4 regions of the Paenarthrobacter sp. TA1.8 genome follow, and region 3 is predicted to be linked to each of the others. Evidence: riboswitches for the same ligand, from Rfam matches in the RefSeq annotation. Region 3 holds a riboswitch; each other region holds the start of a gene.
What was found. Region 3 has a riboswitch for cyclic di-AMP ahead of ACNAOT_RS04295 (hypothetical protein). Riboswitches for the same ligand answer to the same signal wherever they lie in the genome.
Positions count from the first base shown of each region.

Region 1: linked by a shared signal. The riboswitch ahead of ACNAOT_RS02095 (NlpC/P60 family protein) and the one ahead of ACNAOT_RS04295 (hypothetical protein) in region 3 are both predicted to bind cyclic di-AMP.
Region 2: linked by a shared signal. The riboswitch ahead of ACNAOT_RS21400 (hypothetical protein) and the one ahead of ACNAOT_RS04295 (hypothetical protein) in region 3 are both predicted to bind cyclic di-AMP.
Region 4: linked by a shared signal. The riboswitch ahead of ACNAOT_RS05410 (M23 family metallopeptidase) and the one ahead of ACNAOT_RS04295 (hypothetical protein) in region 3 are both predicted to bind cyclic di-AMP.

Region 1 is NZ_CP184287.1:399,679-405,195, reverse strand. It holds gene ACNAOT_RS02105 (universal stress protein) at 1-464, opposite strand, end outside; gene ACNAOT_RS02100 (FAD-binding protein) at 883-1,575, shown strand; gene ACNAOT_RS02095 (NlpC/P60 family protein) at 1,777-2,571, opposite strand; cyclic di-AMP (ydaO/yuaA leader) riboswitch at 2,575-2,766, opposite strand; gene ACNAOT_RS02090 (copper resistance CopC family protein) at 2,917-3,549, opposite strand; gene ACNAOT_RS02085 (NCS2 family permease) at 3,664-5,106, shown strand; gene hutG (formimidoylglutamase) at 5,263-5,517, shown strand, end outside.
Region 2 is NZ_CP184287.1:4,595,819-4,601,335, forward strand. It holds gene ACNAOT_RS21380 (alpha/beta fold hydrolase) at 1-220, shown strand, start outside; gene ACNAOT_RS21385 (DUF6480 family protein) at 372-635, shown strand; gene ACNAOT_RS21390 (ATP-dependent DNA ligase) at 697-1,767, opposite strand; gene ACNAOT_RS21395 (hypothetical protein) at 1,813-2,046, shown strand; cyclic di-AMP (ydaO/yuaA leader) riboswitch at 2,176-2,322, shown strand; gene ACNAOT_RS21400 (hypothetical protein) at 2,325-3,794, shown strand; gene ACNAOT_RS21405 (PucR family transcriptional regulator) at 3,922-5,136, opposite strand; gene ald (alanine dehydrogenase) at 5,346-5,517, shown strand, end outside.
Region 3 is NZ_CP184287.1:860,379-865,895, forward strand. It holds gene ACNAOT_RS04280 (VOC family protein) at 1-193, shown strand, start outside; gene ACNAOT_RS04285 (HAD-IA family hydrolase) at 239-937, shown strand; gene ACNAOT_RS04290 (pyridoxal phosphate-dependent decarboxylase family protein) at 989-2,380, shown strand; gene ACNAOT_RS04295 (hypothetical protein) at 2,494-3,333, opposite strand; cyclic di-AMP (ydaO/yuaA leader) riboswitch at 3,335-3,522, opposite strand; gene ACNAOT_RS04300 (HAMP domain-containing sensor histidine kinase) at 3,633-5,132, opposite strand; gene ACNAOT_RS04305 (response regulator transcription factor) at 5,154-5,517, opposite strand, start outside.
Region 4 is NZ_CP184287.1:1,113,340-1,118,856, forward strand. It holds gene serC (phosphoserine transaminase) at 1-452, opposite strand, end outside; gene ACNAOT_RS05405 (metal-dependent transcriptional regulator) at 746-1,441, shown strand; cyclic di-AMP (ydaO/yuaA leader) riboswitch at 1,625-1,866, shown strand; gene ACNAOT_RS05410 (M23 family metallopeptidase) at 1,871-2,707, shown strand; cyclic di-AMP (ydaO/yuaA leader) riboswitch at 2,846-3,015, shown strand; gene ACNAOT_RS05415 (C40 family peptidase) at 3,020-3,763, shown strand; gene ACNAOT_RS05420 (NlpC/P60 family protein) at 3,861-4,658, shown strand; gene ACNAOT_RS05425 (HNH endonuclease) at 5,048-5,517, shown strand, end outside.

The sequences.
Region 1 (5,517 bases), 460 kb from region 3:
GTGGGGCATTTGGCGTGGGCGGGCAAGGCACTGCTGACCGAGCCAAGTAAACGCCCAACGAAGCCACCGCGGCCCCGGCTGCCGAAAACAAGGAGGGCGGCCTCGCTGGAAAGATCCAACAGGACACCAGCGGCGTCGCCGTTCTCGACAGAAGCGTCGACGTCGATGGCATATCCGGACACCTTATCCAGGGCCTGCCGGACAATCGCATCCGCACCCTCGCGAATCACGGAATCGTCGACCGTTGCGTAGCCGCCATCCAGCCCGGAGGCGGCGAAAATGGGCACGGAATATGCCGTGACGATATGCAAGGGAAGTTGCCGACGTTCGGCCTCCCGCGCGGCCCAAACCAAAGCACATTGACCATGCTCTGAACCGTCCACTCCCACCACGATGCCACCGGGTTCCACGGCTTGCTCCTGGCCGTCCTGTGGCTCTTCACTGTGTCTGCCGTGCTGGTCCATGGGGGCCTGCCTCTCCACCTACTGCTTGATGTTCCGGCTATTCTGCCAGAGGTTCTCCGCGTCGGATTCCCTCACTGTTTCATTGTCAATGGCCGGAGCAGGAGAAACCGGGAAATTTCTCCTCCCAAGGCCAACTATTCTCGTTCAGCAGTACCGAATCAAGACGACATCGGGCTATGTGCATAACGGTCCGGGCTCGGTTCCCGGGCTCCCACATTGCGCTTCGGACGAACACACAAAACGCACGGTCGCGGAGGCTATCCATGGCCGAAAAAGTTCGGTAGTGTTCGAGTCACCGAATGGCCGGCAAACGTGTTTCACACCACATACTCCGGCCATTTATTTGCGGCCGCTTGGGGAACTCGGACGCGATCCCACGCGATGCCGTAAGGCACACACGTCAAGGAGGAACCAAGCAGTGTCACTCACGCCTGATTCCGGCACGGAGCGCACCACCACCGTGGTCATCGGAGCCGGCCTGTCCGGCTTGGCAGTTGCCAGCGAGCTCAGCCGCTATGGCGTGGGCTCAATCGTCGTAGACGGGTTTGGTGCACTGTCCACCGCAGGGCCTTCTGTCCACACAGGCATGCTTCAACGCACCGAGGTGGCCGATCCTGCAGCCATGCAGGAGCGCAACGAAATCCTCCGACACCTGCGGAACTACGCCGCCAACCACCAACTGGACGTTCGCAACACCACCCGCGCCGTCCGCCTTGATTTCCTGGGGTCAGACCCCTCCCGGCAGATCGGGTACGGATTGGCGGCCAGCATGACCACGGCCGGTCTCAGAACAGGCCTCCACGTATCCGGCCCCCTCGAATCCACTCCACGCCAGTGGGCAGTCCACACAGCCAACGGCGTCCTCTTGGCAGACCACGTAGTAGTCACACGCTGCGCCCAAAGCCAGTTGCGGCGCATGCTCGCCGAACTTGGGATAGCCGTTGGCCAGAACTTCGCGGCCGCCATGCGGGCGGTAGGGATGCACCTGGTGGGCGTTGGGGACCTCATCACCCCGTCTCCCAAGGAAGTGCTGCGGCAAGCCAAGGCAGTGGGCCAAGCCATCTCCTCAAAGGTTGCCCTGCCCGCAGGTCCGGGCATCGCCCTCGCCTAGGGGCACCTCATCTAGGGGCTCTACGCCTATGGGCCCACACGGGCCCCGCCGCCCACGCGGCTATCGACCCGCCGTCGAACGTTCCGCGCTGAACAATCTCTCCCCGCTGAACATTAACAAACAGAACTTAACGCCAAAGGCCGGTGCCTCCAAAGACAATAGTCTTTGAAGGCACCGGCCTTTGAACTGAAGCGTGAGGCTTTATGCGCCAGCGCGTACGTAGGTCAGGGGACCCGTTGCGGTCAACCAGCTGATCGGGTGGATACCCGTCTGGTTGCCGTTGATGCCACCGCTGATTGCCTGGCCGTTGCCGATGTAGATAGCAACGTGGCCGGACTGGACGATCATGTCACCGGGCTGGGGATCGCTAACGACCTTGCCGTAGTTCATGAACTGCATGGGACCGAGGTCGCCTACCGGGATGCCAGCGGAGCCGAGAGCCTTCTCGACCATGGCGGTGCAGTCCTGGAAGACGCCGATCTGTGCGTAAGCCGAGGCAACCATGGCTGCGTTGACGCCGCCAACGGCGGGAGCAGCAGCTACAGGAGCAGGGGCAGCCGGTGCGGCAGCCACAGGAGCAGCAACCGCAGCCTGGGCGGCGACGGGAGCTGTTGCAGCAGCAGTGGTGACGGCTGCCTTCTGGACCACAGGGGCCTCAACAACGGGAGCCGGCTTTTCGATGACCGGAGCTGCTACGGAAGCAACGGCCGGACGCTCGAAGTTGACGGTAGCCGTCGCCAGGGCGGTTACAACCTTGGTGGGTGCCTCGGAAACGGTCTCAGCGACCGTTGCGGGGCTGGAGTCGCGCTGAACCGGTGCCTCAGCTGCGTGAGCAGCAATGGAGCCGGTCAAAACGAGGCCCGAGGCTGCTGCGATAACAGCTGCCTGGCGGCCAGCGCCGGAAGCGTTGCTGGCTACTGCCTTCGAGATGGAGATGAACGGATTAGGACGTACGCTGTCCGCCTTACGACGGCCGCGAAGAATGCGTGAAGACATGAAAGAGCCTCTCCCGATGCCTGCGAGGTTAGCTGTCGGATTCGGATGGGAGTCACCCGGCCACTATCCCCCGCTGTTCAGCGGAAGCTTCGTGACTTCACCCCAAGGCACGCTCGAAAGCGGCCTAAATTGGGTTCCCCGTCTCTGCCGTAGGTTTGTCTGCGAACGGATTCCGGACTGCGGCAGAGCTAGGCAATCAGGCCGGAAGTGCCCGCTACGTGGAACAGGCACAGGTACTACCGTACGCGATGATTCCTCCGAAGTCACATTTAAGTAACGGGAAGTGGGCTTCTGGCGTGTCGCAGTGTCCGTTTCGAGATATTCGCAGGTACGTAGAAAACCGCGTTATTCCGCGGAAGTATCGCCATCAGGGCTGTTGGAAGCTGCAAGTTTCTTCCGTGCGGTAACAGCAAGGTAAATAACGAGACCCACAGCAACAACAGCCAGCCCGACAATGCTCCAAGGGAAAGGTTGGGAGGCGTCAGCGGCAGGCTCGCTGCTGCCCGTTCCCGGCGCTGCGGTACCCGCCGTCGGTACTGCGGCTGACGGCGCCGACACCGACGGCGAAGCACCAACCGGGCCAGTCGCCGTCGTCGTGCTTCCCGCGGCGGCCGTGAACGTGAAGGTGCCCTCAATGGGGTGGGAATCCGAGCTGACTACACGCCATACCACGGTGTATTCACCAGCTGGAGCGCCCTCGCGAAGCTTTTGGACAGCCTGGCTGTCAATGATTTCGACCGGACCGTCCGTCCAGTTCTCACCGCCGGACGTCACGGTGACGCCGGAACCAATCGCGAGCGGGCGGTTGTTGAACGTGATGGAGACCGACGCCGGGACTTCCGCCACGCTGGCACCGTTGGCTGGCGCGGTTGACTCGGCGACGTCGTGCGCGGTCGCCGGAGCCGCGGAAAACAGCAAGGCGGACGCGAAAGCAAGGGCAGCGACGACGGCGGCCAGAAGCGGTCGGATGGTACGCATGGGGCGGTTTCTCCTAGTGTTGGCTTCCTTACAGACTAGGCGAATCGTTCAAAGGGCCCACACCGGACAACATAGGATTTGAGAGCAAACTCCCCTCGATCCCCGGAGACCTTCATGCTCAAACAAGGTTCTGCAATCGACCGCTACTTCAAAATCTCCGAACGTGGATCCACGTATTCGCGGGAAATCCGTGGCGGCTTCGCGACCTTCTTCGCCATGAGCTACATCGTGGTGCTGAACCCGCTGATCCTCTCCGGACCCGACTCGAGTGGCGCGTCGCTGGGCTTCACGGCCGTGGCAGCCACCACGGCGTTCGTTGCCGGCATCCTGACCATCCTCATGGGTGCGTGGGCCAAACATCCGTTTGCCGTGGCCACAGGCTTGGGCGTCAACGCCTTCGTGGCAGTCACGGTGGCTTCCCATCCCGGATTGACCTGGCCTGACATGATGGGGCTCGTGGTGCTGTCCGGCATCACCATGCTCATCCTGGTGCTGACCGGTTTCCGGACAGCCGTGTTCAAGGCGGTTCCGGAGGCCCTGAAGACGGCAATTGTTGTGGGCATCGGCCTCTTCATCGCACTCATTGGCCTGGTCAACGCCGGTTTCGTCCGCCGCATCCCTGATGCCGCCGGCACCACCGTTCCGTTGGGCCTGGGCGTGGACGGAAAGCTCATGGGCTGGCCGACACTCGTTTTCGCGGTGGGCTTGATCCTGACCATCGCCCTGGTGGTCCGAAAGGTCCGGGGCGCCATCCTGATCGGCATCGTGGTCTCCACTGCGCTGGCCGCCATCCTCGAATTTACGCTCCACATCGGCCCAAGCTTCGACGGAACCAACGTCAACCCCCGCGGCTGGTCATTGGTGGCCCCCACTCTCACCGAATGGGGCGCCCCGGATCTGTCCCTCATCGGCAAGGCCAACCCTTTCGGTGCTTTTGAACACCTCGGCTTCATCGCGGCGGCTTTGCTGGCATTCGTGATCCTCCTGAGCATCTTCTTCGACGCCATGGGCACCATGGTCGGGCTGGCCAACGAGGCCGGAACCGTGGACAAAGACGGCAACATCCCCAATGTTGACCGCGTCCTTCAGGTTGATGCCCTCGGTGCAATCGTGGGCGGCGGAGCTTCCGTTTCCTCCAACCAGATTTTCGTCGAGTCCGGCGCCGGCATTGGAGAAGGTGCCCGAACCGGTCTCGCCTCGATCGTCACCGGTGTCCTCTTCCTGGTGGCCATGTTCTTCACGCCGCTCATCAACCTGGTGCCGTTCGAGGCCGTGGCTCCTGCCCTGGTGGTTGTGGGCTTCATGATGGTCTCCCAGGTGGGCAAGATCGATTGGCAGGACTGGGGCGTCGGAATCCCCGCGTTCCTGACCATCGCCCTCATGCCGTTCACCTATTCAATTGCCAACGGCCTCGGCGCCGGCTTCATCTCCTACGTCCTGATCCGCACGTTCCAGGGCCGCGCCCGCGAAGTCCACCCCTTGATGTGGGCTGTGGCAGCCGCGTTCCTGCTGTTCTTCGGCATCGGAACTGTGGAGGAGTTGTTGGGCGTCAAGTAGGTCCTCGCCGAGATGGCATTTGATGACGGTGTTTGGCGCGAACATTGGCATTAAATGCCATCTCGCGGCGTCTACGGGGAGCCTGAGTCCGGGGTTTCAGACACTCCCGCGACGGAATGGCTGGTTTTGGGTTCCCATGTCCGGTGTGCTTGAAGCATGGAAACCAGCCTCTTCACCGTAGATGTCGCGCCTGCCCCCTGGACGGGTCGTTTTGATGGCGATGGCGATGAACACCGGCGGTGGTGGCAAGCAGTAGCACCCCACGAGACCTCTGCCTCCGAAGCAGCTCCGCGCCCCGCCGTCGTGCTTGGTTTCTGCAGCGACGCCGGCGTCCTCCGAAACCAGGGGCGCGTTGGCGCTGCTGCTGCTCCCGCCGCCATCCGCTCTGCGTTGGGGCCGCTGGCGTTCCAC
Region 2 (5,517 bases), 1.2 Mb from region 3:
GGAGAAACGGCTCGCCGGCGTCCACGTGCCGGTACTGATTCTGAGGGGAAGCCGCGACCATGTGGCAGGACCGGACTGGGCGTTGCGGCTATCAAGGACGGTCGCGCAGGGGCGTTTGGTGGAAATTCCGGGGGTCGGGCACGTGGCGCAGCACATGCGCCCCAAGGCTGTGGCGGATGCCATCCGGAGCTTTGTCACCGCCACGACGCCTCACCGTTGACCCCTGACGCACGACGCCGGCGCACGAGTTGAGCGTCCCGTGTTGGGTTGGTAACGGGCTCGGTTTGTCGGCTCACCTTGTTGGCTTAGCTGGTCGCGGTTAGGCTGGCGGAGCAAGCACATTAGTAAGTTTGCTTACGAAAGGGCTGATCGTGACCGACAAAGACTCGAATGAGGAAACCCAGGGCTTCGGCGCCACCGGCGCCACAGGGCCGCTTGACACTACGTCCGATGCCGACAGCATCCACGAGGATCCCGACATGCGCCAGGATGAGGACGAGGATCCCGCCGCATCCGCCAACCCCGACCCCCTCGACGGCAACGTCACCGGCTTGGAGCCTGGCGGCGGAGTCCCTCCGGGAGAAACCCCGCCGGCCGAGGGCAGCATGAGCAGCGATCAAGGCCACGAGGAGTAACACAGTCGCCAACCCGCGGCTCCGTTGGTACCCAGCGACATAGCAGCGGGTTGGCAACGTCCTAGCTGTGCGGCAGCTGCAGGATCTCCCCGAGATCGTATTCAGCGGGCTCCTCCAGTTGCGAGTACGTGCAGCTCACGGGGGTCCTGTCCGGCCGCCACCTACGGAACTGCGTGGTGTGCCGGAACCTGCCGCCTTCCATGTAGTCGTACTTCACTTCGATCACGAGTTCGGGGCGCAGGGGCACGAACGAGAAATCCTTGCCCCCGCTCCACCGACTCTGGGCGCCGGGCATGCGTGAACCCCCGGCCGCTTCGTCCTGGTTGGCCCACTCACCCCAGGGGTGCTCGCTGAGTTCGACTTGATACGGCTCAAGCTCGGCCACCAGGGCCTCCCTCCGGGCCATGGGGAACGATGCCACCACTCCCACGTGATGCAGGCGGCCAGTGTCATCGTGGAGGCCCAGCAGCATCGAGCCAACAACCTTCGCGGTCTTGTGCCAGCGGAAACCGGCCACCACACAATCCGCCGTGCGCTCGTGTTTGGTTTTGAACATCACGCGCTTGTTGGGTTGATAGGCCCCGGTCAACGGCTTGGAGAGCACCCCGTCCAGTCCCGCGCCTTCCAACTGCACGAACCATTCCTGCGCCCGCTCGAGATCCGTCACTGCCGGGGTCACATGGACAGGCGGCTCGGCCTTGGCGAGCGCACGCTCCAGGATGGCGCGGCGCTCGGAGAACGGCTTGTCCATGAGGTTCTCGTCGCCCAGCGCCAGGATGTCGAACGCAATCATGGAAGCCGGAGTCTTCTCGGCGAGCATCCTCACGCGGCTGTCGGCGGGATGGATCCTTTGCTGGAGTACCTCGAATTCGAGCCTCTTGCCCTCGATCAGGACGATCTCGCCGTCGATGACGCACTTGTCCGGCAGGTTCTTCCTGAGAGCCTCCACCACTTCGGGGAAGTAGCGGGTCATTGGCTTCTCGTTGCGGCTGCCCAGGATGATCTCGTCACCATCCTTGAAGACGATGGTCCGGAATCCGTCCCATTTGGGTTCGTAGTGCCCAACATCGGGGATGGTCGGAACGGATTTGGCGAGCATGGGCGAGACGGGTGGCATCACAGGCAGGTCCATAGACAATGTCTACCTGTCGGTGCACCACGAAGCTAGTGTTAGGCCATGGATATCTTGCTCGTGTTGGCGGCAGTGCTCGGATTCCCGGCCCTGCTGGCCGGCGTTTGGTCCTGGTCATCGCGCCGGAGCAGCCAGGGCAAAGTCCGGCGTGGAGCCACCGGCGGGATCCTTGGAGTCGTGGACGAAGTCTTCCGCCCGGAAACTCATCAAGCCGTGCAGATCCAGAAGATCCAGCATGAGTTGCCGGCTCCCGCACCGGCACCGAAGCCTAAGTCATAGAAACCCCTCGGTTGGGCAGGCCTACCGCCCGTTACATTAATGTGACTTTACTTTCCGGCTCATGTACCGTCGTAGGGCGACCCGTATCTCCGCTGGGCCGCTTCCGGATTGACGCCGAGCTCTGCCGCAATCCGGGATCCGCCAGACCCGCGGCAGAGGCGGGGGACCCACAGTTCCCGGGCTTGGTATCCAAGTCCTCGGGGTGAAGCCGCTTAGGCGGCCGGACGGCCTCGTCCGAACCCGACAGCTAACCTCGAAGGCGTTGAGAGGCAACCACCATGTCCCCAACCATGGATCAGCCGCGCCGCGCCAACACTGAAGGCGAGCGCACCAAGCCAACCGGACGCCGTCGGGCCCAACCCAGCGGATTCCCCACCGGAAACCCAGATGACACTGGCGCGACTAACACTGACGCTGCTGTAACAGGCACGGTTAACACAGGCACGACGCCGGAACCCGCCACTGCGGCCATGCCCACCACGGTGGCGCCTGCCACTCGTGCGGAAATTCGTGCAGCCGAGCGGGAGCGTGCAGCCCTTGCCGTGATTTCCCCTGAGGCCTCGGCCCCACAGCCGTCGCCCGAACCGTCCGAGCAGGCGGAACCCATGACTGCCGCGATACCTACGGTGCAGCCAGCGGCTCGGAGGTCGACCACACCGGGACCCCCTACCGCGGCGATCCCTATTGTGACCCCGGCCAGCGCACCCCCTGCTGGCGTGGAGCCGGATCCTCAGGAGCTGAGCGCCCAGGAGCCCGCAACCGCAGCAATTCCAGTGGTTCAGGCTTCAACGCCGGAACCTGCCACGACGGCCATTCCAGTAGTGCCTGCCCGCGAAGAATCCGCGAGCACCCCCGAAGCCGCCGGGTCACCGAGCAACGACTCGCCCCGCACCGAGTCCCTGCAAACCGAGTCACCTCGGGGTAAGTCTCCGGCGCAGCTTGCTGCCGCGGCAACGGCGTCGGCAGCACTGGCAAGCCGCAAGGATGTTCGCCGGCAGGCTGCCGCACCCTCTGACGCACCCTCTGCGGCCAGGCCCAGCCTGGGGTCCACCTCCTCCTTCGGCCGCGAACCCCACGCCGCCCTTCGGAAAGCAGCGTCGGTCAAGCACATGAGCCAGCGCATGGCCGTGGTTGCAGGTGCGCTTGGACTAGTGCTGACGGCCGGGACCTTGGGGCAAGCCCTTGAGCTTCCGTTCTTCGGCCAGGAAACTCCTACGCATGAAGCCAGCGGTGCCGACAGGAATTCGGGCTCCGCGGCCCCTGCGCCCAGTGCCTCGTATTCCACGGCTTCCGCACCATCAGCGTCGTCGCCAGCAGCCTCGTCACTTGCCACAGCGTCCTCGGAAGCCGGCCAGCCCGCGACATTAGCCGAGGCACCCGCGGCCGGGTCGTCGTCGCCGGCTCCGACCCCGAAGGTGTCCCTTGCCAACCCGGTTTGGGTTCCATCGACTGTCCCCTCCTCAGTCCCGGCCGTCCCTGGGGTGACAAGCCCAGCCCCCACCCAGCCAGCTCCCGCGCCGAGCGAGGTGCCGTCGGACACGGTCACCACACCGCCCACTACTCCGACGCCCACAACCTCACCGACCCCGACGGTCACACCAACACCGACGCCGACGCCCACACCAACGGAAACTGCAACCTCGACCTCTAAGCCCCGGCCGAGCAAGCCGCAGGCCGCCTCGGCCCCCCAGCCCAGCGAATCTGCGCTTCAAGACATCCTGGACGCAGCCCAGAAGGTCCTCGGTTGAGCACCCGCCTGCCCCGTACCTCCACTCACGCGGGGTGGCATAGCCGGTACTGCAGCAGCAGCCGGACTGCCGCTTTCCGTCGCCGGATGGGACGTTGGAGCTGCCAGCGTTTGCGGCGCTCGTAGGCTCAGATCCGCGGCCGCCCGGCCCAGCGCCGCGCCTTCAGGGCCGCATGTAACTCGAGCCGGATCGCGCCACTCAACGGATCAGCACCGATGAGTTGGCGGATCCGGCCGAGCCGGTTATAGATGCTGCTCCGGTGGAGGTGAAGTTTGGCGGCGACGTCCTGCACCGAGCCGTCATTGTCATAGAGCAGTTCCAGGACAGGCAGGAGTTCGCCGTTTTTGTCCTGGTCCTCAAGGGCCTCAAAATGCACCGATCCTGTGTCATCCCAGCCGCCGGGTGCCACCAGACGATCGAAAAGTTGATAGACACCAACGGTCCGGCTGTCCACGAGCTCACCTAGCGGGAGATCCACGGCGGCCGCCTGCGCAGCAACCTTCGACTGACGGTAAGCGCCCGATAGCTGCCGGATGACTTGGAAGGGTTCACTGATGCCCAGGATCACCCTTTCCACCTTGCGGCCAGCGCGCTTCGCAAGCTCCAGTTGATAATGCACCAGCACCTGGGCATGGTCTGCCCGGCCGCCCGACTCGCGGAACAGGACCACCGAATGCGTCTCCGTTCCGGCGCTGAACAAGGCGGCGTTGACGCCGATAGTGGACTGCAGCGCCGCTGATCGATGCGTCAGGGTAGCGGCAATAGGATCGACGTCGGACCTCGCACCATCCGGGTCGAGTATGGTGACCAACTGCCACGGACCGCGCCCTTGGATTTCCTTCCAACCCGCGACGGCGGCCACCGCGTTCGATTCGCCGCCGCAGGCTGACAGAAACTCCTGCTCACGCCTTCGCCGGAACTCCGATTCGGCCGTATTGGAATCAAGGAGCAAGCCCGCCAACAGGTCCAGCTCGTCCCGCACGCCGGGCAGTTCGGCGAGTATCGCCGTCGCACTCTGTTCTTCAAGGTCCAGCTGCACCCACAAGTACCCCACGCGGAAACCGCGGACCAAAAGTGGCACGCAGACGCGGCCCAGCATGCCGAGTTCGTCGTTGGCAGGAACTACGACGGGTCGCACGGCCGTGGCGATGCCATGAGCGAGTTGCCAGGCGCTGACGTCGCCGGGGACCCGCTTGCTGAGGAGGAAGTTCACGCGAACGCGGTCGGCGTGGGACTGGTTGGAGCTATAGGCGAGAAGAACGCCGTCGAGATCTTCCAAGGACAGTCCGCGGCCCAGCTTCAAGGCAACGCGTTCAACGATCTGTTCCACGTCCTGCAGCATCTGGAAAGCGTACCAACAGCAGGCGACACTTGACGCTCTAGTGCTCGACAAATGTCGAGCTGGCTGGCATAAGATCCCTTGATTTCCGGACTTTCCGCGCGAGGGCGGCCCCGGGTCCATGTCGCCTGCCTCACAGCCGGATCTATTCTGGAATCACAGCCCGCAACACATTTTTCGGCCGAAGAGGCCGCTAACGATGGAGCCCACAGATGATCATCGGTGTCCCCAAAGAAATCAAGAACAACGAGTTCCGCGTAGCCATCACGGCCGCCGGTGTCCACGAGTTCCGCACCCACGGACACACCGTTCTGGTTGAACGCGGCGCAGGCCTTGGCTCGGGCATCACCGACGAGGAATACTCGATTGCCGGCGCCGAAATCG
Region 3 (5,517 bases):
TGCCCCTCCCGGGACAGCGCCAAGCCTCCAAGTGGTGGTGGCGGACATCAACAAGGCGCATGAGCAGCTCAAGGCCAACGGCGTGGACGTCAGCGATATTGACGTTCAGGATTGGGGCCACTTCGTTTACTTCGCAGACCCCGACGGCAACAAGTGGGCGGTGCAGTACCTTCCGCAGCGGCCGAACGGCTAAGTCACACTTCAGCACCACCGCATGAGTGTGCGGCAGGATGGAACCATGAGCCATCCTGCCGAACCCGCCTCCCAACCATCAGTGCTGAACGTCCGCGCCGTCCTCTTCGACATGGACGGCACACTGGTGGATTCAACGGCGATCGTTGAGCAAGTCTGGCTCGAGTTCGCCGAGCGCTACGGCTTGGATTTCAACGAGATCCTGCGCACTTCCCACGGCGTCCAGGCCGGCGATACTGTTCGCCGGTATGCTCCCGCTGGCGCTGATTTCGAGGCACTGACGGCCGAGCTCGGCGAGATGGAACGCTCCCGGACCGATGGCGTCATTGCGCTTCCCGGAGCAGAAGCCCTGCTGGCGCGGCTGCCCGATGACGCCATCGCGTTGGTCACCTCCGCAGACCGGATCCTTGCCGATATCCGCATGCAGGCGGCCGGGCTCGCCATGCCGTCCACCACGGTCACTGCTGAGTCCGTCACCCGCGGTAAGCCGCACCCTGAGGGGTACCTGAAGGCGGCGGCGCTCCTGGGAGCCGACCCGGCCGACGTCGTGGTTTTCGAAGACGCCCCTGCCGGTATCGCCGCCGCGCGTGCGGCGGGGATGCGGACCGTTGTGGTGGGCAAGGCCGCTGCCAGGCACAATGCGGAGCTGGAGCCGGGCATGTGGCGGATCCCGGACTACTCGGCGGTCACCGTCACCGCAGTGAAGGACGACGACGGCGGTCACCTCCTGACGCTGACCCTTTAGCCCTTTCTGCGCGGTCTGTTCCAAGCGGTGAACCGGGCGTAGGCTGTGCCCATGTCTGCGATGCCGGAGGCGTACGGTGCTGCATTGGAGCGGGCCATGGTCCACGCCGGTGAGTGGCTTGCGTCGGTTCCCACCCGTTCTGTCCGCCCTTCATCCGACGCCGACCAGGTGGCCAAGAGCATCCTGCCGCGTCTCCCCGACGGAGCAACCGATGCCGCGGAGGTAGTGGACGAGCTCGCCGCGCTGGCTGAGCCCGGCTTGATGGCAATCCAGTCCGGACGGTTTTTCGGGTGGGTCATGGGCGGAACTTTGCCTGCCGCCATGGCTGCCGATTGGCTCGTCTCTGCCTGGGACCAAAACACCGGGCTCCGATTCGCCACTCCCGCCGCCGCTGCCATCGAGGAATCGGCCGCCGCCTGGCTTTTGGACCTCCTGCACCTGCCCGCGACTGCCGACGTCGGATTCACCACGGGTGCCACAACCGCTAACTTCGTGGGGTTGGCAGCGGGCCGCCAATACCTGATGGACGAGGCCGGATGGGACCTCGAAGCGCTCGGCCTCAGCGGCGCACCGCGCATCACAACCTTTGCCGGCCGGGAACGGCATGCCGCAGTGGATCTGGCGTTGCGATACCTCGGTTTGGGCGCCTGTGTTCCGGTAGACGCCGACGACGAGGGCCGGATCTTCCCCGACGCCCTTGCTGATGCAATGGATCAGCAACCGGGGCCATCGTTGGTCTGCCTGCAAGCCGGCAACCTCCACTCCGGGGCATTTGATCCCATGGAGGAAGCCATAGCTGTGGCACACGATCGCGGCGCGTGGGTGCACGTTGATGGTGCCTTTGGTTTGTGGGCCGCTGTGAGCCCGAAGCTGCGAGGCCGGCTGGCGGGTGTGGAAGACGCAGATTCGTGGGCAACGGATGCCCACAAGACCCTGAATGTCCCTTACGACTGTGGCCTGGCAATAGTGGCACGCCCGGAAGCCCTGAGGCGTGCCTTCAGCGTTCACACGAGTTACCTCATTGCCACTGATGCCGGGCCTGGGGATCCTTTCGAGAAAGTTCCGGAGATGTCCCGCCGCGCCCGGGGCATTCCGGTCTGGGCCGCACTCAGGCAGCTCGGCCGGGATGGCGTGATTTCCATGGTTGAGCGCCTGGCAGCAAATGCCCGTGCTTTGGCTGACGGACTGTCCTCGATCCCTGGCGTGGAGGTGCTCAACGACGTCGTGTTCACGCAGGTCTCGGTGAGTTTCGGAAGCGATGACCGTACGCACCGGATCACCCAGCGGCTCATGGCAGAGGGCGCGGTCTGGATGTCCGGTTCGTCGTGGCGTGGCCGCGAGATCTTACGGATTTCGGTGAGCAATTGGACTACGGACGCCGGGGATGTCGCCGCGTCCATCGCAGCCGTGCGGGGTGCGGTGGAGGCCGAACCGGAGGCATAGCGTTTTTCGGTACGCACCTGTGAAACGGAAAAAGCCGCGCCCGTTCCCGCCATCCGCTCCAGTGGGTACTGGTGCGAACGGCAGCAACGGGCGCGGCAATCAAGCAGTCTGGCTTAGTACCAGTTGTTGGCCAAGTGGAAGCCCAGAGCGGCGGACGGGGATCCGTAGCGCTCCTTGATGTAGTTCAGGCCCCACTTGATCTGGGTCTGGTAGTTGGTTTCCCAGTCAGGACCAACGGTAGCCATCTTGGAAGCAGGCAGGGACTGGACGATGCCGTAGGCGCCGCTGGAAGCGTTCATCGCCGTGGTCTTCCAGTTCGATTCCTTCTCCCACAGCGTGTTCAGGGCAGTCATTTCGCCCGGGCCCCAGCCGTAGTTGCCAAGGATGCTCAGTGCGTACGCCTTGGCAGCAGCGGGGTCGTCCACGGCCTTGGGGGCGGCAGCAGCAGCTGCGGCTTCCGCGGCGGCGGCGGCAGCAGCGGCGTCGGCGGCTTGCTTGGCAGCAGCGTCAGCAGCAGCCTTCTCAGCTGCGGCCTGGGCGGCAGCCTGGTCTGCGGCAGCCTTTTCGGCGGCGGCCTGGTCAGCGGCAGCCTTCTCGGCGGCAGCCTTGTCAGCAGCTGCCTTATCCGCGGCGGCCCTGTCGGCTGCACCCTTTTCGGCGGCAGCATCCAGGGAAGCGGAGATCTCGGCCGACTTGTTGGTGTTGACCTGCGCACTGGATTGGGTTCCGGCTACGCGGCTGGCCTCGGGGAGGGTCAGTGCGGCGTTGGCGGCGGTTCCGAGCGATGCAACGCCCAGTGCAGCTGCCACGACACCGGCTACGACGGACATGCGGTGGCCGGACTTACCCTGGCGGGCTGCGTTCTTGAGGACGGACTGCGACTTGGTGAGCGGTGCGTTGTGTTCGTCGCGGTGACGCGCGGAAGGGCGCGTCTGATCGTTAAATTCAGACATGTGATTACCTCTCAGCGCCTGCGGAGTTAGCTGTCGGGTTCGGATGAGGTCATCCGGCCGCGCATCATGCTGCGGCTTCACCCCAAGGGCCGGCCAAAAAGGCCTGGGCCCGGAGACTCTGGGTCCCCCGTCTCTGCCTCGGAGAAAGAACGGACTCCGGGAAGTGGCAGAGCTCGGCGCATCCCGGATGTGGGCCTGCTAGGGACGACCCACCCTTTCGACGGTACAGGAGGATTCCACAGAAGTCACATTTAGGTAACAGAGATCACGACGCCCGGTGAGTCGCCTTGCCCGATTCGTTATAGGTCTTCGATGCTCACGGCAGGGATTCGGAGGGTGAATTCCGTGCGACCCGGCTGCGAGGTCACTTCCACGCTACCGCCATGCGCTGAAACGATGGCTTCCACAATGGACAAGCCGAGTCCGGAGGTGCCCTCAGAGCCCGATCTTGCGGCATCAGCGCGGGCAAACCGGGAGAAGATCCGGCCTTGGAAGTCTTCTGGAATTCCGGGACCGTTATCCGTCACTGTCACCACGGCACTGCCGTCGGCGGAGAGCATGACGCCTGTGACCACAGTGGTGCCGGGATCCGTGTGTTTGCGGGCATTGGACAACAAATTGGCCAGCACCTGGTGAAGTTGGGTGGCATCGCCGCGCACAGTGATGGGCTCATCGGGGAGCTGGAGCTGCCAGATGTGGTCCGGTGCCATGACTTTCTCGTCACTAACCGTTTCGATCACGAGCTGTGTCAGGTCCACGTCCTCAAATTTCACGGGCTGGCCCTCATCCAGCCGAGCGAGCAGGAGAAGGTCCTCCACCAGTGTGGTCATGCGTTCGGACTGGCTTTGGACACGTGCCAGCGACTTCCGACCATCCTCGGTGAAGTGCTCCGTCATCCTTAGTAGCTCGGTGTAGCCCCGGATGGCGGTCAGGGGAGTCCGCAGTTCGTGCGAGGCATCGGCCACGAACTGGCGAACCTTGGTTTCGCTTTCCTGCCGAGCTTCCAGCGCGCTCGAAACGTTGTTCAGCATCTGGTTCAAGGCATAGCCGACGCTGCCCACTTCCGTTCCAGGGTGGGATGCCGACGGCGGTACGCGCACCGCAAGTGCCACCTCACCGGCGTCGAGAGGCAGGCGCGAAACCTTCGTGGCCACCTCGGAGAGCTGCTCAAGCGGACGCATGGTCCGGCGGATGATGACCGTTCCCACGAGCCCGATCACCACCAGCCCAGCCAGCGAGACCAGCACCATGGTCCACACCAGCGAGGCTTCGGCGCTCTGCTTGTCCTCCAGAGGCAGGCCCGTCACAATCACGTCGCCATAAGTGGTTTCGACTGCCACTAGCCGGTAATCGCCGTTGGACAGCGATCGGTCCACGGGTTGGTTGTCCGTGGGGAGCGACACCAGGACCTGCTCGTCGTCTGCTGAGAGCGAGACGCGGTGACCTTGGGCGTCGATCAAACCCGAGCTTCGCACGGTGGAGCCGTCGATCCTCGCGTTGAGCGTGCCAGCCGCCTGCCCGCGCGCCTCCAAAGGATCAGGCCTGCCGGGGGATGACGGAAAGTTCGACGGCGGCCTGCCGAAGTCATTCGCGCGGCTGGACGCCTGCTCCAACTGCCTGTCGAGCTGCCTGTTGAAGACCATGTCCATGGACGCGTAGCTGACCACCCCCACAGCAGCGCAAATGGCGATCAACAGTGCCATGGCCACCAGGACCAAGCGTGTACGCAGGTGCCAGGTGGAGGGATTGAGCCAGCTGAGCTGAGTCTGTCCGGCCGACACTCCGGACTTCCTGGCCATTCGCGAGAGGGTGCCCAAGGGCTAGTCCGCAGGCTTGATGACGTAGCCGGCACCCCGGATGGTATGGATCATCGGGGGATGGCCGGCTTCGATCTTCTTGCGCAGATAAGAGATGTAGAGCTCCACGATGTTGGCCTGGCCGCCGAAGTCGTAATCCCACACACGGTCCAGGATCTGGGCTTTGCTGACAACTCGTTTGGGGTTCTCCATGAGGTACCGCAGTAGCTCGAACTGGGTGGCGGTGAGCGGAATATCCTGGCCACCGCGGGTTACTTCCCGGGTATCTACGTTGAGCGTGAGGTCGCCGACCACCAGCTCGGCGGTGTCCATGGCAGCTACGCCCGAGCGCTGGACCAGGCGGTGGAGGCGCAGGAGGACTTCTTCC
Region 4 (5,517 bases), 250 kb from region 3:
GTTTCATTCTGGGGCCAAGCGTAGACGTCCACGCCGGCTTCGGCCGCGGCCACGGGGCGGGTGCCGGGTTCAGCCTTGATGATGGACGAAGCATCAAGGAACGGTGCCTTGTTGGTAGCAGCAGCGAACTTTGAGCCGAACTCGCCGAATGAGAGGTGCTGGGCCTTCTTCTCGACCAGGCCAAATGCAGCCACGTCCCAGAACGCCGTGGAGCCGCCAACGCCGAGGACAACCTCGTAGCCTTCAGGTGCGCGGAAGAACTGGCTGAGTCCTTCGCGGACCGAACCCACAAGGTTCTTGACCGGAGCCTGGCGGTGGGAGGTGCCGAGGATGGTGGTCGATGCGGCAGACAACGCTTCGATCTGTTCCGGGCGAACCTTGGACGGTCCAGCGCCGAAGCGTCCATCCTTGGGCAGCAGATCGGCGGGAATGGTGATGCTGTTGTCGCTCACGTAGGGCTCCAATGGGTGTCGGCTAGAGATGGGAGGTGGCATGGGGCATCAACTGCCCCTTCGACACCCTAATTCTGCCTGACACGGCCCGGGCGCAGGAACCTGCAGCCGTCATAGTCCGCCACGTGGAATGCAAATGAACCGGATGCGACCGGAATTATCCAGAGTAATTCCAAATAAGCTAGGCTGGTGGTTGGCGTTCATGGGGCGGCGGTGCACACCGTCCGCCCTTGCTGGGGACGCGGTACGGTGGAGATTACGCAAGGAACTGCGTTCGAGGAGAGCTGAGCTGGATGACGGATCTGATCGATACCACTGAGATGTATCTTCGGACCATTTTGGAGCTTGAAGAAGAGAACATAGTGGCTCTCCGGGCCCGCATTGCCGAGCGATTGCGCCACTCCGGACCCACGGTTTCCCAGACCATCGGACGCATGGAGCGCGACGGCCTGGTGATTGTGTCCAACGACCGCCACCTGGAGCTCACTGAAGTGGGCCGGAAACGCGCCACAGAGGTCATGCGCAAGCACCGCCTTGCGGAGCGCCTGTTGGCCGACGTTATTGGCTTGGACTGGGCCTACGTACACGATGAAGCGTGTCGCTGGGAGCATGTCATGAGTGAGCGCGTGGAGCGCCGGCTTTACGAGCTCCTGGAGCATCCCACAGAGTCTCCCTATGGCAACCCCATCCCGGGGCTTGAGGCGCTTGGTGGCCTCGCCAGCCAGCCCTTCCCCCGGCTGGATGTCAATCTGCTGCAGGCCATGGACGGCTACGCCACTGATTCCCGCGTTGTGGTCAGCCGCCTTGCGGAGCCCATCCAAGTCGAGCCGGAACTTCTCACCCAGTTGGATGAGGGCGGAATCCGTCCAGGCGCAACAGTGTCGCTGGAGCGCGTCGGTGAGTACATCTCGGTCCGCGTCCCGGGTATCGAGGGCGCCTTGGAGCTACCTCCTGAAGTTGCTGCGCACGTCTTCGTCTCCCTCAGCTGACCGGCACCGGGCCAGCACAGTGTCAAACCTCACTTTTGCGCCTTCGGCGCGCGTGTGACCTGCGGTTTTTCAAAATTGATGATAAGGGCCTCCTTCGCTTGCCCCGCTCCTGTTGATAACGAATTTATTACCAAGAGCCTTAATCCCCTATAGTTATCTACTAGCGCTGATACCAAAGCGTTACCTGATCCGGAGCCGAGCTCTGCCAGCGGATCAGGTGTGCCACCCACCACTGGCAGAGGCGGGGGAACCACAAGCGGCTGTCTAAAGAAGCAGCCTTGGGGTGAAGTCCGCAGCAGAAGTGCCCACGTATGCAAGTCCCTCTTGGGATACCTGTGTGCCGTGAGCGCCTCGTGCGGACCGGGTCTTTGTACTCTCTGACCCGAATCCGACAGCTAACTTCGCAGGCTTTTGAGAGAGGAACAGAGTTTGACATCGCAGAACGTCAGGGGTCGCCGCCGCGCGTCCGGCCCCGCTGCTGAGCTGCGGCCAGCCACCGTCGTAACGGAGATCCGGCCTCGCGACACCGAGCGTCAGGTGCGCCGCCGTAAGAGCCCGCTGCGCCAGGTTGCCGACTTCGCCGCTGCCAGCGGCGTCGGGCAGAAGGCCGGTGTTGCGCTTGCCGCCACCGGACTTGCCCTGACTGTCGGTCTGCCGGCCACGAGTCCCGTCATGGCCACTTCGGAATCAGGCCAGACTGAGTCTGCCCTCGCCGTCGCCGCCCCCGCTGGCAGCCAGCCCGAGGTTTCCGCCGCCGCGTCAGCCAAGATCGACTTCAGCCGCGCCGCCGTCGCCACTTCTGCCGACCCCGATGGGAAGCTGAAGCAGCTGCTCAGCGCGCAGTCGACTGAGAGCATCCAGCGGGCCTCGTCCGTTGGCAGCATGGCCAGCCCCCTGGACACGCTCACTACGGCATCCCCTTTTGGTTACCGCATCAGCCCCCTCACGGGTGGCGCAGGTGACTTCCACCGTGGCCAGGACTTCGTTGCCCAGTGCGGCACGGCTGTGCATGCAGCGGCCACCGGCAAGGTTACGTTCGCCGGATGGCACGAGTACGGCGGAGGCAACCGCGTTGTCGTTGACCACGGCAATGGCCTCGAGACCACGTACAACCACCTGTCGTCCTTCACCGTCCAGGTAGGCCAGACCGTAAACCGCGGCGACACCGTCGCCCTGAGCGGCACCACGGGCGCTTCCACCGGCTGCCACCTCCACTTCGAGGTCCAGGTCAACGGTGAAGTTGTAGACCCCATGGGTTGGCTCTAAGCCATTTGATGGTTGCCTCTCGCATTAGCGGGACGCCCCGTGACCTGAATGTGACATTCGCTTTCAAGTGTTGTAGCGTACAGAGCGCATCGGCTTTTTAGGGGGCCGGTGCACTTGAGTGGATTGCCTAGCTCTGCCACCGCTCAAGGTCCGTTCGCATAAATCGTCTGGCAGGGGCGGGGGAACCACTTCTGGCCTTCGAAAGAAGGCCTTGGGGTTAAGTCGCAAAAGCTTCCTTGGAAGCAGCGCGGCCGGATGACTCCCATCCGAATCCGACAGCTCACCTCGCAGGCATTGGGAGAGGCTACCTACGTGTCATCACGCACTACCCCTGCGCGCCATCGCGCCCAAACGGTTCGCACGAACCCGTTGAACACTCTTTCCAAGGCTGTTTCCTCCAACGCAGGTACCGTGGGCCGCCAGGCCGCCGTCCTTGCAGCAGCCTCAGGCCTCGTCCTCACCGTCGGCTTGCCGGCACAAGCAACAGACACCGACGTTTCCAAGTCGGAGGCCTCCAGCACCCAACAGCTGGTTGCTACCGCGGTGATTACCGCAGAACCGACAGCCACTGTCTCCTTCGAGAGCCCCACCGTGGTCACCCTGGAAGCCCCCAAGGTAGTACAGCGCGCAGCGCAGGTTACCGAGCGCGCGGCGGCCACCAGCGAAGAAACAGCGGAAGCAGTTACAGCGAAGTCTTCCGAGGCCAAGGATTCGGCCTCCAGTGCAGCTGCCTCCGGTCTCGCCGCCATTGCCTACACCGGCATCGGCTCTCCCTACGTTTGGGGCGGAACCACACCCAACGGTTGGGATTGCTCCGGCTTCACCCAGTGGGTCTACGCACAGGCCGGAATCAGCATCCCCCGCGTCAACGCCTGGACGGCCATGACGCCCACCAGCACTCCTGCTCCCGGCGACCTCGTCATGCAGAACGGCGGAGCCCACGTAGGCATCTACGTCGGCAACGGCATGATGATCAGCGCTTTGAACCCCGGCCAGGGAACGCTGCTGCACTCCGTAGCGTCCACCGGCACCTCCTCGTTCTACACCCTCCGCTAGAAAAATCCGGTTCGGGGTCGGCCGGCATTCCCCACATGCTGGCCAACCCACTACCCGCGTGCACCCCAACTGCATGCGGATACGAAAAGAGAAAATCATGACCAGTGCAAACAAGGTTGCACGGCACCGCGCTGAGGCCCCCAAGACCAGCTCGCTTGCCGTCATCGCCAAGGCCGTCAGCAACAACGCCGGTGGCGTTGGCCGCCAGGCGGCAGTTATTGCCGCAGCTTCAGGCCTGGTCCTGACCAGTGGCATCGCAGCCAACGCTGCCGATACCAACGTGGATCGCGAATCGACGTCCACGTCCACTCTTGACGTGCAGTCGGTAGTCCAGGCCACCATCGCCGCGGACTCCACTGTGGCCATCTCCTACGAGCGCCCCGTGGTCACAACGGTGGAAGCCCCGGCTCCCGTGGTAGTCGAGGAAGCTCCGGCCAAGGTTGAAGCCAAGGTCGAGAGCAACGAGGCAACCGCGGTTACCGCCAACGCAGCTCCGGCAGCCAACGCAACCGTTGCCGTCAGCAACGCGACCCCCGCTCCGGCAGCTCCCGCCGCATCCAGCGGCCTCGGTGCCGCTATCGCTGCTGCAGCTTACGCCCAGCTCGGCGTCACCCAGGACTGCACCATGCTTGTGACCAACTCCCTGGCCGCCGTGGGTATCAACTTCCACGACTGGCCCGCTGGCTACCTCTCCCTTGGCCGCACCGTGAGTGCAGCTGAAGCCCAGCCCGGCGACCTCGCCTACTACGCCAACGGCGGTTTGGCCGGACAGGCCCACATCGCTGTATACGTCGGCAACGGCCAAGCAGTTCACGGTGGATGGAACGGATCCACCACGGCACTGTTCAGCGCCAACGTGGGCTCCGGCCCGGTCTTCATCCGCGTCAACGGCTGATCCACATCGCGTAAGAGCACCCCGCTGGCTTTGGCCGGCGGGGTGTTCTGCTTTAACCCTTGCCGGCTCGTGGGATGCCAGTAGTAGTGGGCGTGCGGCCACCACCCACTTTGGTTCTGAAAGCCGCCCGACTCGCCGCAAATCACGTGTGTCGGGGCGGTTATGCCCCTCAAAGTAGGTGGTGGCGGCACACCAAGTGGCCCTTTGATTTTCCGCCACATCCTTTAACCGCGCATGAACTTTTGCCGACACTGCACGCGAAACGACGGAAAAATTCGTTGATACGGCATATAAGTGCTTACCCTTATGTTGTCGATCCACAGCCCGTACATGCAGAGGGCAGCCGGCCCTCGTGCCCCTGACGGGTGCGGCCGTGAAGAGGTACGTGCATGCGCACACTCGTTCTGAATGCTGGATATGAACCGCTGGCGGTAATAACATTCCGCCGGGCGCTGGTCCTTGTGCTCACTGGGAAAGCTAGCGTGGTGGCCGAAGGCGACGAGCCTGTCGTCGGGCCACAGGAGATACTCGGAAGACCTTCCGTGATCCTCCTCAACCGCTACATCCGTCCCCGGTACAACAGGATTACCGCCGTGAGTCGCCGCGGGGTACTTCGCCGCGACGGCCATCGCTGCGCCTACTGCGGGAAAACAGCCCACACCATAGACCACGTCCACCCCAAATCCAGGGGCGGCGCGGATTCCTGGGAAAACCTGGTTGCGGCGTGCTTGAAATGCAACAACGCCAAGAGCGACCACACGCTGGCAGAGATGGGTTGGAATCTCCGTTTCAAGCCCGGCGTGCCCCAGGGAACCATGTGGCAGATCAAAGAACTCGAGAAACCTGCGCCGGACTGGGA